3 regions of the Streptomyces sp. NBC_01450 genome follow, and region 3 is predicted to be linked to each of the others. Evidence: riboswitches for the same ligand, from Rfam matches in the RefSeq annotation. Region 3 holds a riboswitch; each other region holds the start of a gene.

Region 1 (4,303 bases), 4.4 Mb from region 3:
GCATCTCGCGCCTGCGGCTGACCGCCCGCGCGGACCTCACCGACGCGCAGATCGAGCACGCCGTGGACGTGATCAGCTCAGTCCGGCGATAAAGCCCTCCCAGCTCGCGGGAGCGAACAGCAGGGCGGGGCCCGCCTTGTTCTTGGAATCGCGTACGGCGACGAGTCCGGCCCAGGGTCCTGGGCCGGGTCGGGCCGTCTCCACGCAGTTGTTCATTCCCGTACTGCGGCTGCTGCGCAGCCATCGCACGTCACGGAGTGAAGTACTGGAAGGTACGTACCGAGGCAGTGCAGTCATGGGGGTGCCTCCTTACGCGCCGTCACCTATCCCGGCGATGTAGTCCAACGAGTCCTCGGGCGAAAGGGCGTGGAACTGAAGGGCGTTGAAGGCCTCGGTGTAGGCCTGAAGGTCTTCTTTCCGTTCGAGGTAGAGGCTACTCGTCAAGTGGTCGAGAACAACCACATCCAGATCAGTTGTGTTCGGAAATGAGAAGATAACGAAAGGCCCGGTGACTCCGATATGGGCTCCCGCGGCGAACGGCAGGACCTGAAGCCGTACTTGGGGCAGGGTGGCGGCCTCCCGCAGACGCTCGAGTTGCCGGGCCATCACCTCGGGACCGCCGACCTCGCGTCTTAACACGGCCTCGTCGAGGACCGCGGTCAGTTCCAGCGGCGGATTCGAACGCAGGACGTCCTGCCGGGCGAGGCGGACCTCGACGAGCGCGTCGAGCTTGTCGTCCTCGAGCCCGCCGACGGCGACCCGGGTCACCTCCCGGGCGTACTCGGGTGTTTGGAGCAGTCCGGGGACCACCGAGGTCTCCAGCGTGCGCATGCCGCTGGCCTGGGACTCCAGACTGATGAAGTCGCGGTAGGTGGGCGGCAGGACGCCGCGGTAGGCGTGCCACCAGTGATGGCGCCCGTTGCCCTCGGAGCCCGCGAGACCGACCAGGAGCTCTCGTAACTCGGGCTCCGTGACGACGTAGGCGTCCAACAGGCGTTCCACGTCCGCCGGTTTCACGCCACTGATACCGGTCTCGATCCGGCTCACCTTCGACTGGTGCCAGCCGACGATACGGGCCGCCTCACCACTGGTGAGACCCGCACCGGCGCGCAGCGCGCGCAGTTCGGCACCGAGCTTGCGGCGGCGCACCGCGGGACCGTGCTGCATGGCCGTACTCCTTACTCCTTCCGGGCCGCCCAAATACGTTCCGCCGTCGCAGAGTTCACCGCATCGAGCGACAGATATATGCATATCTCGGTGGATCGCGCCCGTGACCGTCCCAGTGATGGCAGTCTGGCGCGAAGCACCAGTCCGGGACCGTACTCGAACCATCCGCTCCGTGTCGGACTCCGGTCCCGTGGGAAAGGGACGACGTCGCCATGGCAGATCACCAGGAAGCATCCGTCACTCTGCCGAGCGATCCCGCCTCGGTCTCCGCGGCCCGGAAATTCGTCGCCGATGTGCTGGCCGAATGGGGCCTGCCATGCGACGCGGAAGTCGCGGACACCGTACGCCTGATCGTGTCAGAACTAGCCACCAACGCCGTCCAACACACATTCGGGCAGTCGCCGACCTTCACGGTGGACGTCCGGCTCGACCGAGACGAACACCTGCGGATCGGTGTCACCGACAGCCATCCGCGCTTCCCGAAGCGCCTGCCCGCCGCCGTCCAGCAGGACAACGGGCGCGGCATGGTGATCATCCGCTGGCTGACCGCCGAGTGCGGCGGCAGACTGGTCGTCCGGCCCACCCGCGAGGGCGGCAAGACGGTCGCCATCGAGCTGCCCTGGACGGTGCCGGCCCGGCCGGTGACGGCCGGGGGCCCACAAGAGCCCTGAGAAGCGGCACACACCAGGGCGTAACCCGGGGGGTACCCCGGGGTCGCCGGGGTGCTCATGCCCGCGCCGGCGCTGTTCCGGGCGCCGTGGCCGCTCGGCGCGCGCTCACGTTTCCCGGCGTGGTGGCTCTTTCGGAGCCGCTGCCGCCCTGACGACGGCACGGTGCACCAGGCGGGGCAGGACGCCCCACAGCGCCACACAGACGAGCAGGGTGGCCGCGCCGGAGGCGATCCCGGCGGCCCGTCCCAGTGCCACGTCCACGGCGAGCAGCACCGACCCCGTCAGCGCCAGCACGAGCACAACCATGCCGATCCTGGCCAGAACGGAGGAGACCCGCACGATGGCCGCCTTCGCACCCTGCCGGAACAGCGACCGGTGCAGCGCGGCCGGAGCCATGAACAGCGCGGCGGCGACCACGGCCAGCAGGAGCGTGGTGACGTACGTGGTGCGCTGCACGGTGTCGAGGGACCGGAAGCGCGGGGTGAAGGCCAGCGTCAGCAGGAACGCGAAGAGGATCTGCACACCGGTCTGGGCGACCCGCAGCTCCTGGAGCAGCTCGCCGAAGTTGCGATCGGCGCGCTGGAGGGGCGTCTCGTGCCGTTCCTCGGGGAGGGGTGGTTCAGCCATGCTGAACGAGTATCCGATCCAGCCACGTTTCACGCCCTGGGGCGGGACCCGGAGGGGGTGCCGGCCTGCGGCACCCCCTCGGCAGGGTCAGCTGACCCTGCCGTACCAGACGCTCTTCGTCCAGATCTTCTGCAGCTTCACGACCTCCCCGGTCTTCGGGGAGTGCCAGATCTTTCCCTTCCCGGCATAGATGCCGACGTGGTACACGTTCCGGCCCGAGTGGAAGAACACCAGGTCTCCGGCCTTGCGGTGGGACGCGGAGATGTGGTGCGTCTTGTTGTACTGCGCCGCGGCCGTACGAGGCAGCGTCTTGCCCGCCTTCTTGAACGAGTAGAGCGTGAGCCCGGAGCAGTCGAAGCGGCGTGGCCCGGCGGCGCCGAACTGGTACGGGGAACCCTTCTTGGAGGCCGCGACCTGGAGTGCCTTCGTCGCCAGGGTGGCCGCTTCGGCGTCGGATGCGGCGCCAGGAACCACAAGGCTGCCGCCCACGGCGGCGATGGTGAGCGCCGAAGCCGTACCGGCCCGGGTCCACAGCGACGGGACACGATTGAGCGCAGTCATGCGCAACCCTTCGTCAGCCGCCTGTGAAGGATGACCTGTCGGATTCGGGCTGGCGAAGTAGCCCGGCCGCTTGCGCGGCTTCACCCCAAGGACCGCCCGGATCTCTCCGGCGACCCGTCGTGCTGGGTCCTCCACTCCTGCCGATGCACTTCTGTCGACCGGTCATCCGGGCAGCGGCAGGACTCGGCGTCCGCCCGGACCGCCCCGCCGCTGTGGCGGGGGCTTGTCGTCGGAAGGGATCTTCACGCATCACGGTCCGAATATCCGAGCGGAACCGGCGATTTGTGGGGTTACTCACCACTCACCCGTTCGGGTGGACACCCCTCTGTTCGGGCGATGTTGAGGACACCGACGACGCTCGTACCAGCACCGGAGCATCTCATTCCGCCTCGCGGCTACACCCGTCGCGCAACTTTTTCGGTTCCCCGAAGGGACCTGTGATTACTCCATCAGGGGGTACGCCATCTGGTCCGTTTGAACCGCGGGCCAGACGCCTTGTTGACTCGGCACGGACGGCGGCCCGGGTGGGGATGCGTCAACTGTCGGCGTCGGGTGGCAGGGTGATGCGGGCCGCCCGCCGCTCACCGTCGAGGACGCGCAGGGCCTGTGCCAGCGTCGGGGCGTGCACCTCGCTCTCGCCCCGTTGATGCATCAGTGCGAGGGCGTCGCGCAGCTCCGCCGCCTTGGCGACCAGCGCCTGGGCGGCGCGCAGCCCCCGGTAGGTGTCTCCGGGCCTGGCCGGGTTGATACGGCCGAGAAGGTCGACCACGTCGAGGTAACGGTCGATCAACTCGGCCTCGGCACGCGTCAGCGCGGGCAGCGGGGGCAGTTCGGGCACCATCGGCGGATCACCTCGCGTCGGGTGTGGCGTTCCTCGCACCGGGCGCGGTGCGCGAGGTCTTGCGGCTGGGGATGATCCCGTCCACCAGTCCGTACGCCAACGCGGCCTGTGCGTCCAGGATCTTGTCCCGCTCGATGTCGGCGGAGACCTGTTCAGGACTCTGCCCCGTGTGCCGTACGAGCATGTCCTCCAGCAGCCGCCGAGTGCGCATCAACTCCTCGGCCTGGAGGGCCAGATCGCTCGCCTGCCCCTGTACCGGCTCGGGAAGTGACGGCTGGTGGATCAGCACCCGGGCCCCCGGCAGCGCGAACCGCTTGCCCGGCGCGCCGCAGGCCAGCAGCACCGCGGCGGCCGACGCGGCCTGTCCCAGGCAGGTGGTCTCCACGTCGCAGCTGACGAACTGCATCGTGTCGTAGATCGCCGTCATCGCGCTGAA
Region 2 (4,303 bases), 1.5 Mb from region 3:
CGCGACCGCCGCGCGCTCCGTGTGCAGCGCCGTGACGGCCCGCGCCCGCTCGCTGTCGCCGCGCGCCACCGCGTCCACGATCCCGCCGTGCTCCGCCCAGGACTCCGCCGGGTTGGCCGGCGCCTCGACCGCGTACATCCAGGCGATCTTGTGCCGCAGCTGGGCCAGCGTAGAGGTCAGAGCGGGGCTTCCGGAGGCCTGCGCGAGGGTCTCGTGGAACCAGCCGCCGAGCGAGCGCAGATCCTCGCTGTTCCCCCTCCTGGCCCGCTCCTGGCCCAGTCTGACCAGGCCTCGAAGCACCTTGAGGTGGGCCTCGGTGCGCCGCTGCGCGGCCCTGGCGGCGCCCAGCGGCTCCAGGAGCATGCGCATCTCCAGCAGGTCCGCCGCCTCCTGCTCGGTGGGCTCCGCGACGCACGCGCCCGCGTGCCGACGGGTGACGACGAAGCCCTCGGCCTCCAGCGTGCGCAGGGCCTCGCGCACGGGGACCCGCGAGACGCCGTAGCGACGCGCGAGTAGTTCCTCGGTGAGCCGGCTGCCGCGCTCGTAGACACCCGCGACGATGTCATCACGGATCGCCGTGCATACCGAGTGCGCGGGAACGCGCATGACCGGACCTCCGCCTTAATCCCCGCGAAACGCGGTCGATTGACGCTTGTTCACCGACTCTATTGCAGAGAGCCGGAATTTCCGATGGCGGGCCGGAATCCATGGATATTTTTTGGACAGACAGCCGTTCGAAACGACGAAGCCCCGGCTCGGGGGAGCCGGGGCTTCTGAAGTGTTGACGCCGGTCGTCGGACGTTCGGGGTGTACGGGCGTCAGACGTTCACGCCGTGCGCGCGGAGGTAGGCGACCGGGTCCATGTCGGAGCCGTACTCCGCCGTCGTGCGGGCCTCGAAGTGGAGGTGCGGCCCGGTGGTGTTCCCGGTGGAGCCGGAGAGGCCGATCTGCTGGCCCGGGGTGACCGTCTGCCCCACAAAGACGCCGATGGACGACAGATGGCCGTACATCGTGTAGGTGCCGTCGTGCATCTTCAGGACGATCTGGTTGCCGTAGGCGCCGCCCCAGCCGGCCGTGACGACCGTGCCGGAGCCGACCGCGTGGACCGAGGTCCCGGAGGCGGCGTGGAAGTCGACGCCGGTGTGACTGCCGGAGGACCAGAGGCTGCCACCGGTCTTGTAGCCGGTGGAGATGTACGAGCCGGTGATCGGCAGGACGAAGGTGTTGAGACGCTTGCGCTCGGCGGCACGGGCGGCACGCTCCTTGGCCTCGCGCTCCTTCTTCGCCTCCTCGGCGGCCCTCTTCCGCGCGGCTTCCTCGGCCTTCTTGCGCGCGGCGGCCTCGTCGGCGGCGCGCTGCTGGGCGGCGGCCTGCGCGTCGATCTGGGCGGCGACCTTGTCCCCGAGGGTGACGGCCTGGGTCAGTCCGGTCTGCTCGACGGAGGCGTCCGCGGCGAGCGCCGGAGCGGCCAGGGTTCCGATGACACCGGTGGTGGTGAGCGCGGCGACGCCGACGGCGTTCGTGGTGGAGCGCTTCACGCGGCTCGGACGGCGGTGTTTCCCGGGGCCACAGGTGAACGCCATGTAGGGGCTGATCCTTTCCTTCCCTCTCGCCTACCGGGTTAGCTGACGGGTTCGGAGCAGGAAGGTCTCCTACGGACTCCCTCCGGGGAGGGCGTCCGATTCACCCCAGGGACTGCGTGTGGGTCCCCGGCTCCCCTGGCTCGCGCCGTACGGGGACTCGGCGATGACTGTCCGGTGCCGCGGGCGCGGCGCACTGCCTGACGAACAGCCGGACCGACGCTAGACGGGGCGTCTTTCAATCAACAAACGGATCACGGCTTTTGTAGTGCATGCCACAGGGCAGACGGGCAACCTCCCTACCAATACGGACATCTTGGGGATGAGGCCCGGGCGAAAATCCGAGCAAAAAGGGGCCCGGGCGACTCTTCAGTCACCCGGGCCCTACGGAGTCGCGCTCTTCCGCTCCGCGTGCGGCTCCGCTTCCGGCCGACGTCCCGCCGGCCTCTGTTGAGCCTCTACTCCGCCGACACGACGGTCACTTGACCGATTCCGAGGGCCTTGACGGGCTCCTGGATCTGCGCGGCGTCACCGACGAGGACGGTCACCAGACGGTCCACCGGGAACGCGCTCACGGCGGCCGCGGTGGCCTCCACGGTGCCGGTCGCGGCGAGCTGCTGGTACAGCGTCGCCTGGTAGTCGTCCGGCAGGTACTGCTCGACCTGGTCCGCGAGCGTGCCCGCGACGGCCGCCGCGGTCTCGAACTTGAGGGGCGCCACCCCCACCAGGTTCTGCACGGCGATGTCGCGCTCGGCGTCCGTCAGCCCCTCGGCGGCGAGGGTGCGCAGCACCTTCCAGAGGTCGTCGAGCGCCGGGCCGGTGTTCGGGGTGTCCACGGAACCGCTGATGGCGAGCATCGCGATACCGGTTCCGTCCGGAGCGGCCCGCAGGACCTGGCCGAACGCCCGCACACCGTAGGTGTAGCCCTTCTCCTCGCGCAGGACGCGGTCCAGACGCGAGGTGAGGGTGCCGCCGAGGCAGTACGTGCCGAGCACCTGGGCGGGCCACACACGGTCGTGCCGGTCGGCGCCGACGCGGCCGATGAGCAGCTGCGTCTGGACCGCGCCGGGGCGGTCCACGATGATCACGCGGCCGGTGTCGTCGGCGGTGACCGACGGCACGGGGCGCGGCTCGCCGGACGAGCCGGTCCAGTCGCCGAGCGTCTCGGCGAGCAGCTCGTCGAGGTCGACGCCGGTCAGGTCGCCGACGATCACGGTGGTGGCCGTGGCGGGACGCACGTGCTTGTCGTAGAAGGCGCGGACGGCCGCCGAGTCGATCTTCTGGACGGTTTCCTCGGTGCCCTGGCGCGGGCGCGACATGCGCGAGGTCGCCGGGAACAGCTCCTTGGAGAGCTCCTTGGCGGCGCGGCGGGCCGGGTTGGCCGTCTCGTGCGGGATCTCGTCGAGCCGGTTGCGCACCAGTCGCTCGACCTCGCTGTCCGCGAACGCCGGTGCCGCCAGGGCGTCGGCGAGCAGACCGAGCGCCTTGGGCAGGCGCGAGACGGGCACTTCGAGCGACAGCCGTACGCCGGGGTGGTCGGCGTGCGCGTCGAGAGTGGCGCCGCAGCGCTCCAGCTCCGCGGCGAACTCCTCGGCGGAGAGCTTGTCGGTGCCCTCGGAGAAGGCGCGCGCCATGATCGTGGCGACGCCGTCGAGGCCCGCGGGCTCGGCCTCCAGCGGCGCGGCGAGCAGCACCTCGACGGCGACGACCTGCTGGCCGGGGCGGTGGCAGCGCAGCACGGTCAGGCCGTTGTCCAGCGTGCCGCGCTCGGGCGCCGGGAAGGCCCAGGGCTTGGGCCGGCCGGCCTGGGGCTGCGGGTGGAAGTCCATGGTGGCGAGCTCGGTCACTTCGCCGCCTCCTCGTCCTCTTCGGTGGTGTCGGCAGCGATCGGCTCGTACACGAGCACCGCGCGGTTGTCGGGGCGCAGACGGGACTTGGCGACCTCCTTGACCTCCTGGGCCGTGATGTCCAGGACGCGCTGTACGGCCGTCAGGGCGAGCTGGGGGTCGCCGAACAGGACCGCGTACCGGCACAGTTCGTCGGCGCGGCCCGCGACCGTGCCCAGCCGGTCCAGCCACTCGCGCTCCAACTGGGCCTGGGCGCGCTCCATTTCCTCGTCCGTGGGGCCCTCCTCGGCGAACCGGGCGAGCTCCTCGTCGACGGCGGACTCGATCACCGGGACCTCGACGTCACCGGACGTCTTCACGTCCAGCCAGCCCAGGGACGGCGCTCCGGCGAGCCGCAGCAGCCCGAACCCGGCCGCGACGGCGGTGCGGTCACGGCGTACGAGCCGGTTGTAGAGCCGGGACGACTCGCCGCCACCGAGGATGGTGAGCGCCACGTCGGCCGCGTCGGCCGCGCGCGTGCCGTCCTCCGGGAGCCGGTAGGCGGCCATCAGGGCGCGCGCCGGAACCTCCTCCTCGACGACCTCGCGCAGCTGCTCGCCGATGACCTCGGGCAGCGCGCCGTCGCGCGGGGCGGGCTTGCCGTCGTGCCCGGGGATGGAGCCGAAGTACTTCTCGATCCAGGCGAGCGTCTGCTCCGGGTCGATGTCCCCGACCACGGAGAGCACCGCGTTGTTCGGCGCGTAGTAGGTGCGGAAGAAGGCGCGGGCGTCCTCCAGGGTCGCCGCGTCCAGGTCCGCCATCGACCCGATCGGGGTGTGGTGGTACGGGTGGCCCTCGGGGTAGGCGAGCCCGGTCAGCTTCTCGAAAGCGGTGCCG
Region 3 (4,303 bases):
GCGGACAGGATCGTCTGGGTGGAGCGGTAGTTCTGCTCCAGCAGGATCGTCGTCGCGTCCGGGTAGTCCTCCTCGAACTGGAGGATGTTGCGGATGGTCGCGCCGCGGAAGGCGTAGATCGACTGGTCGGCGTCGCCCACGACGCACAGCTCGGCGGGCTCGAGGTCGCCCGCGGCGGCCGACACGTCCGCGGCCCGGTCACCGGCGGCCGGGCCGACGAGCTCCCTGACCAGGGCGTACTGCGCGTGGTTCGTGTCCTGGTACTCGTCGACCAGGACGTGACGGAAGCGGCGGCGGTAGTGCTCGGCGACGTCCGGGAAGGCGCGCAGCAGGTTGACCGTGGTCATGATCAGGTCGTCGAAGTCGAGCGCGTTGGCCTCGCGCAGCCGCGACTGGTACATCGCGTAGGCCTGGGCGAGGGTCTTCTCGAAGCCGTCGGCGGCCTGGGCGGCGAAATCCTCCTCGTCGATCAGCTCGTTCTTCAGGTTCGAGATCTTGGCGCTGAAGGACTTGGGCGGGAATCGCTTGGGATCGAGATCCAGGTCACGGCAGACGAGCGCCATCAGCCGCTTGCTGTCGGCGGCGTCGTAGATCGAGAACGAGGAGGTGAAGCCGAGCTGCTTGCTCTCGCGGCGCAGGATCCGCACACACGCACTGTGGAAGGTCATCACCCACATCGCGTTCGCGCGCGGGCCGACCAGCTGCTCGACGCGCTCCTTCATCTCGCCGGCGGCCTTGTTCGTGAAGGTGATCGCGAGGATCTGGCCGGGGTGGACATGGCGCTCGCCCAGCAGATGGGCGATGCGGTGCGTGAGCACCCGCGTCTTGCCGGAGCCCGCGCCGGCCACGATGAGCAGCGGGGAGCCGGAGTGCACCACGGCCGCGCGCTGGTTCTCGTTCAGCCCGTCCAGCAGGGCCGCCGGGTCCACGGCGGGGCGGTGCGCGCCGTCGCGGTAGTACGTGTCCCGGCTCGCGGGCGCGTCGAAGCGGCCGCCGAACAGGTCGTCCGGAAGCGGCTCCGGCGCCGCGTCCTCGGGCGGCGGCGGGGGCTCTTCCTCGTGGGCCCCGGAAGGCTGGAGGTCCGCCAGAAAGCTGTCATCAAAGAGGCTGCTCATCGCTCTCCGAGTCTAGGCGGCCGCACTGACAACCCGCGGCCACCCCGGAAACCCGACCGGTTTTTCCACGACCGCACATGATCCCTTTCCCGTACGAAGGCGCCGTCACCGTTCAGGATCGATTCAATACGGTCAGCGACGATCAATGGCCCCGAGATCAAGGTCACGAAAATGTATCGGGCATATCGCACATCAAACTTCACAGAACGCTTATGAGTTGGCTAGCGTGCCGGGCAGGCCGCTCGACCCAACCGGCGAACATCGCCGGGCCGTGCGGCCTCCGCCGAGTCCGGTGCGCCCGCGTGGCAGCCGGAGCCGGGGACCCAACCGACCTTGGGGTGAATCGGTCCAACCGCCCTGCGGGGCAAGGACCGTAGGGCAAACCTTCCGGAAGCACCCGCCCGAACCCGACAGCTAACTCGGTAGGCGGATGACGGAAGGAGTCGCCACCCTTGGCGTCGCATCGCAAGTCGAGTCCTACGGGTACGCGCATAGCGGGTATACGGACCCCCGTCCTCGCCACGGCGGCCCTCACCTCCGTGGCCCTGCTCTCCCAGACGGCGAACGCCGCGCCCTCGGCCGATTCCAAGCCGAGCATTGAAGAGGTCGAGAAGAAGGTCGACGACCTCTACCACCAGGCGGAGACGGCGACCGAGAACTACAACGCGACCAGGGAGAAGACCGCCCAGCAGCGCAAGCGCGTCGCCTCCCTCCTCGACGACGTGGCCCAGCGCACCGAGAAGCTCAACACCGCGCGCGAGGAGTTGGGTTCGTTCGCCGCGGCGCAGTACCGCACCGGCGCCGCGGCTCCCGACACCGCGAGCCTCCTGCTGGCCGACAATCCGCAGGACTACTTCGACCAGACCCAGCTGATGGACCGTCTGACCACCCGCCAGAAGGCGGCCGTCGACGACTACGTCACCGAGCAGGCCGCCACCACCAAGAAGCGCACGGAGGCCTCCGAGAGCCTGCGGACGCTCACCACGACGCAGAGCGCGCTGAAGACGTCCAAGGCCGACGTCCAGCGCAAGCTCGCCGAGGCGCGCGACCTGCTCTCGAAGCTGACCGCCGAGGAGAAGACGCGGCTCGCCGCGATCGAGAAGAAGAAGCAGGAAGCGGCCGACCGCAAGGCGGCGGAGCTGGCCCAGCAGCAGGCCGCGGCGGAGAAGAAGGCCCAGGAGGCGGCCGCCCAGCAGCAGACCGGCTCCGGGACCACTGGCTCCACCGCCACCTCCGGGAGTTCGGCCACCGACTCCTCGTACACCGCCAAGGCCGACAAGGCCCTCGCCTTCGCCCGCACCCAGATCGGCAAGCCGTACGTCTGGGGCGCGACCGGGCCCGGCTCCTACGACTGCTCCGGCCTCACCCAGGCCGCCTGGAAGGCCGCCGGCGTCACCCTCCCGCGCGTCACCACCGACCAGGTGAACGCCGGCACAACGGTCTCCCTGACCGATGCCCGGCCCGGCGACCTGGTCTTCTTCTACGACGACGTCAGCCACGTCGGCATCTACATCGGCAACGGCATGATGATCCACGCCCCGAAGCCCGGCGCCTATGTCCGCGAGGAGTCGATCTACTACGGTGGCGCGTCGATCATCCACAGCGTGGTGCGGCCGGCCTGAGCGTTTCCCGAGCTGATCCTCAGCTGATCCTGCGCGGATCCTGAGCCGATTTCTCCGGGTGCACGCGCGCGTGTGGCTGTTTTCGAGCCCTCCGCGCGCGTGCAGGTGTTTTTGAGGCCCACGCGCGCGTGGCCCACCGTCGGCACCGGCACGGCTCCTTAGCATCGGCCCATGTCTCGCACCTCCCCCTTCCGCGCCTGGTGGGCGCAGCGTCCGCCGGCGGCCGGGGCCGTCGTGATGGCGACCGGCATCGTGTCGGTCGCCCTGCGTCTCACGGGGTACGAGGTGCTGTCCGGCATCGCCTTCGCGGTGGCCTGCGCCGTCTGGCTGGGACTGGCCGTGTCCTTCACCGCACGACTGCTGTGGGAGCGGGAGAGGTGGCTCGCGGAGGCGGGGACGCCCGGTTCGCTGACCGCCGTCGCCGCGACCGCCGTGCTCGGGACCCGGTTCTCGGTGGCGGGCCGGCAGACCGTGGCCGAGGCGCTGCTGGCGCTGGCCACGGTGCTGTGGCCGGGGCTGCTCGTGCGGGTCACACGGCAGTGGCGGGGGCGTATGCCGGGGACCGTGTTCCTCGGCTGTGTGGCCACGGAGTCGCTCACCGTGACGGCGGCCACGATCGCTGCGGGCGAGTCGGCGGCCTGGCTCGCGCACGCGGCGCTGGTGTTGTTCTGGCTCGGGCTGGTCCTCTACGGGTTCGCGCTGGCCCGTTTCGAATGGCGGCAGGTGGTCACCGGGGCCGGGGACCACTGGATCGTCGGCGGTGCGCTGTGTCGGCGCGCTGGCCGGGGCGAAGCTGATCTCCGCGGACAGCGCGAGCCTGTACCTGTGGAACTTCGACGACAGGGGCGTCCTGCGTGCCGTGACCGCGGCGCTGCTGGTGCTCGACCTGGCCTGGTGCGTCGTCCTGCTGGCCGCCGAGGCCGTCTGGCCGACGGCTGCGCTTCGACGTGCGCCGCTGGTCGACCGTGTTCCCGTTGGGGATGACGGCGGCGACCACACTGTCCGTGGGCACCGCCATGGACGTCCCGGGGCTCAGGACGCCCGGGCAGGTGATGCTGTGGATCGCGGTGGCGGCGTGGCTGGTGGTCGCCGCGGGGACGGTCCGGTACTACGTCGCCGCCACGGCCGCGATCACGTCCACAGAACCGCGATGAAGATGTTCGCCATGGTGAGCAGCCCCACCACGCCGAACTGGCTCTTGTCGACCTTCTCCTCGTCCCGCTTCACATAGACGAGGCCGAGGATCACGATCAGCAGGGCGAGCTTGACGCCGATCTTGATGGTGTTGACGTGCTGATCGTCGGCCTGGTTGAGGCCGACCAGGATCACGCCGGTGACCAGCATGGTCAGCGCGCCGTGCAGCATGCCGGGGACGAACCGGGCCGTGCCCTGGCCCATCGCCTTCATCTGGGTGAGGAAACCGCCGAGCAGCGCCGCGATGCCGATGATGTGCAGGCCGACGAAGAAATGGATGAGTACGTCCATGGGGCCGGAGCCTAATCGGCGACCCTGACCCCGCTTGTCACCGGCCCACCCCCTGTAGACCCGTACCACCTGGGAGCCACC

Evidence for each region. Region 3 has a riboswitch for cyclic di-AMP ahead of OG568_RS21450 (C40 family peptidase). Riboswitches for the same ligand answer to the same signal wherever they lie in the genome.
Region 1: another riboswitch for cyclic di-AMP. It lies ahead of OG568_RS41100 (C40 family peptidase); the one in region 3 lies ahead of OG568_RS21450 (C40 family peptidase).
Region 2: another riboswitch for cyclic di-AMP. It lies ahead of OG568_RS14960 (M23 family metallopeptidase); the one in region 3 lies ahead of OG568_RS21450 (C40 family peptidase).

Annotation. Positions count from the first base shown of each region.
Region 1 is NZ_CP109480.1:9,229,530-9,233,832, forward strand. Features, by position in the region: gene OG568_RS41075 (8-amino-7-oxononanoate synthase) at 1-92, shown strand, start outside; gene OG568_RS41080 (DUF397 domain-containing protein) at 73-297, opposite strand; gene OG568_RS41085 (helix-turn-helix domain-containing protein) at 310-1,167, opposite strand; gene OG568_RS41090 (ATP-binding protein) at 1,380-1,838, shown strand; gene OG568_RS41095 (DUF6328 family protein) at 1,944-2,465, opposite strand; gene OG568_RS41100 (C40 family peptidase) at 2,553-3,026, opposite strand; cyclic di-AMP (ydaO/yuaA leader) riboswitch at 3,030-3,184, opposite strand; gene OG568_RS41105 (hypothetical protein) at 3,562-3,867, opposite strand; gene OG568_RS41110 (ATP-dependent Clp protease proteolytic subunit) at 3,875-4,303, opposite strand, start outside.
Region 2 is NZ_CP109480.1:3,360,103-3,364,405, forward strand. Features, by position in the region: gene OG568_RS14955 (GntR family transcriptional regulator) at 1-606, opposite strand, end outside; gene OG568_RS14960 (M23 family metallopeptidase) at 819-1,583, opposite strand; cyclic di-AMP (ydaO/yuaA leader) riboswitch at 1,596-1,756, opposite strand; gene OG568_RS14965 (M16 family metallopeptidase) at 2,039-3,427, opposite strand; gene OG568_RS14970 (M16 family metallopeptidase) at 3,424-4,303, opposite strand, start outside.
Region 3 is NZ_CP109480.1:4,823,584-4,827,886, forward strand. Features, by position in the region: gene pcrA (DNA helicase PcrA) at 1-1,115, opposite strand, end outside; cyclic di-AMP (ydaO/yuaA leader) riboswitch at 1,387-1,559, shown strand; gene OG568_RS21450 (C40 family peptidase) at 1,568-2,737, shown strand; partial or broken gene OG568_RS21455 (tellurite resistance/C4-dicarboxylate transporter family protein) at 2,909-3,891, shown strand; gene OG568_RS21460 (hypothetical protein) at 3,869-4,222, opposite strand.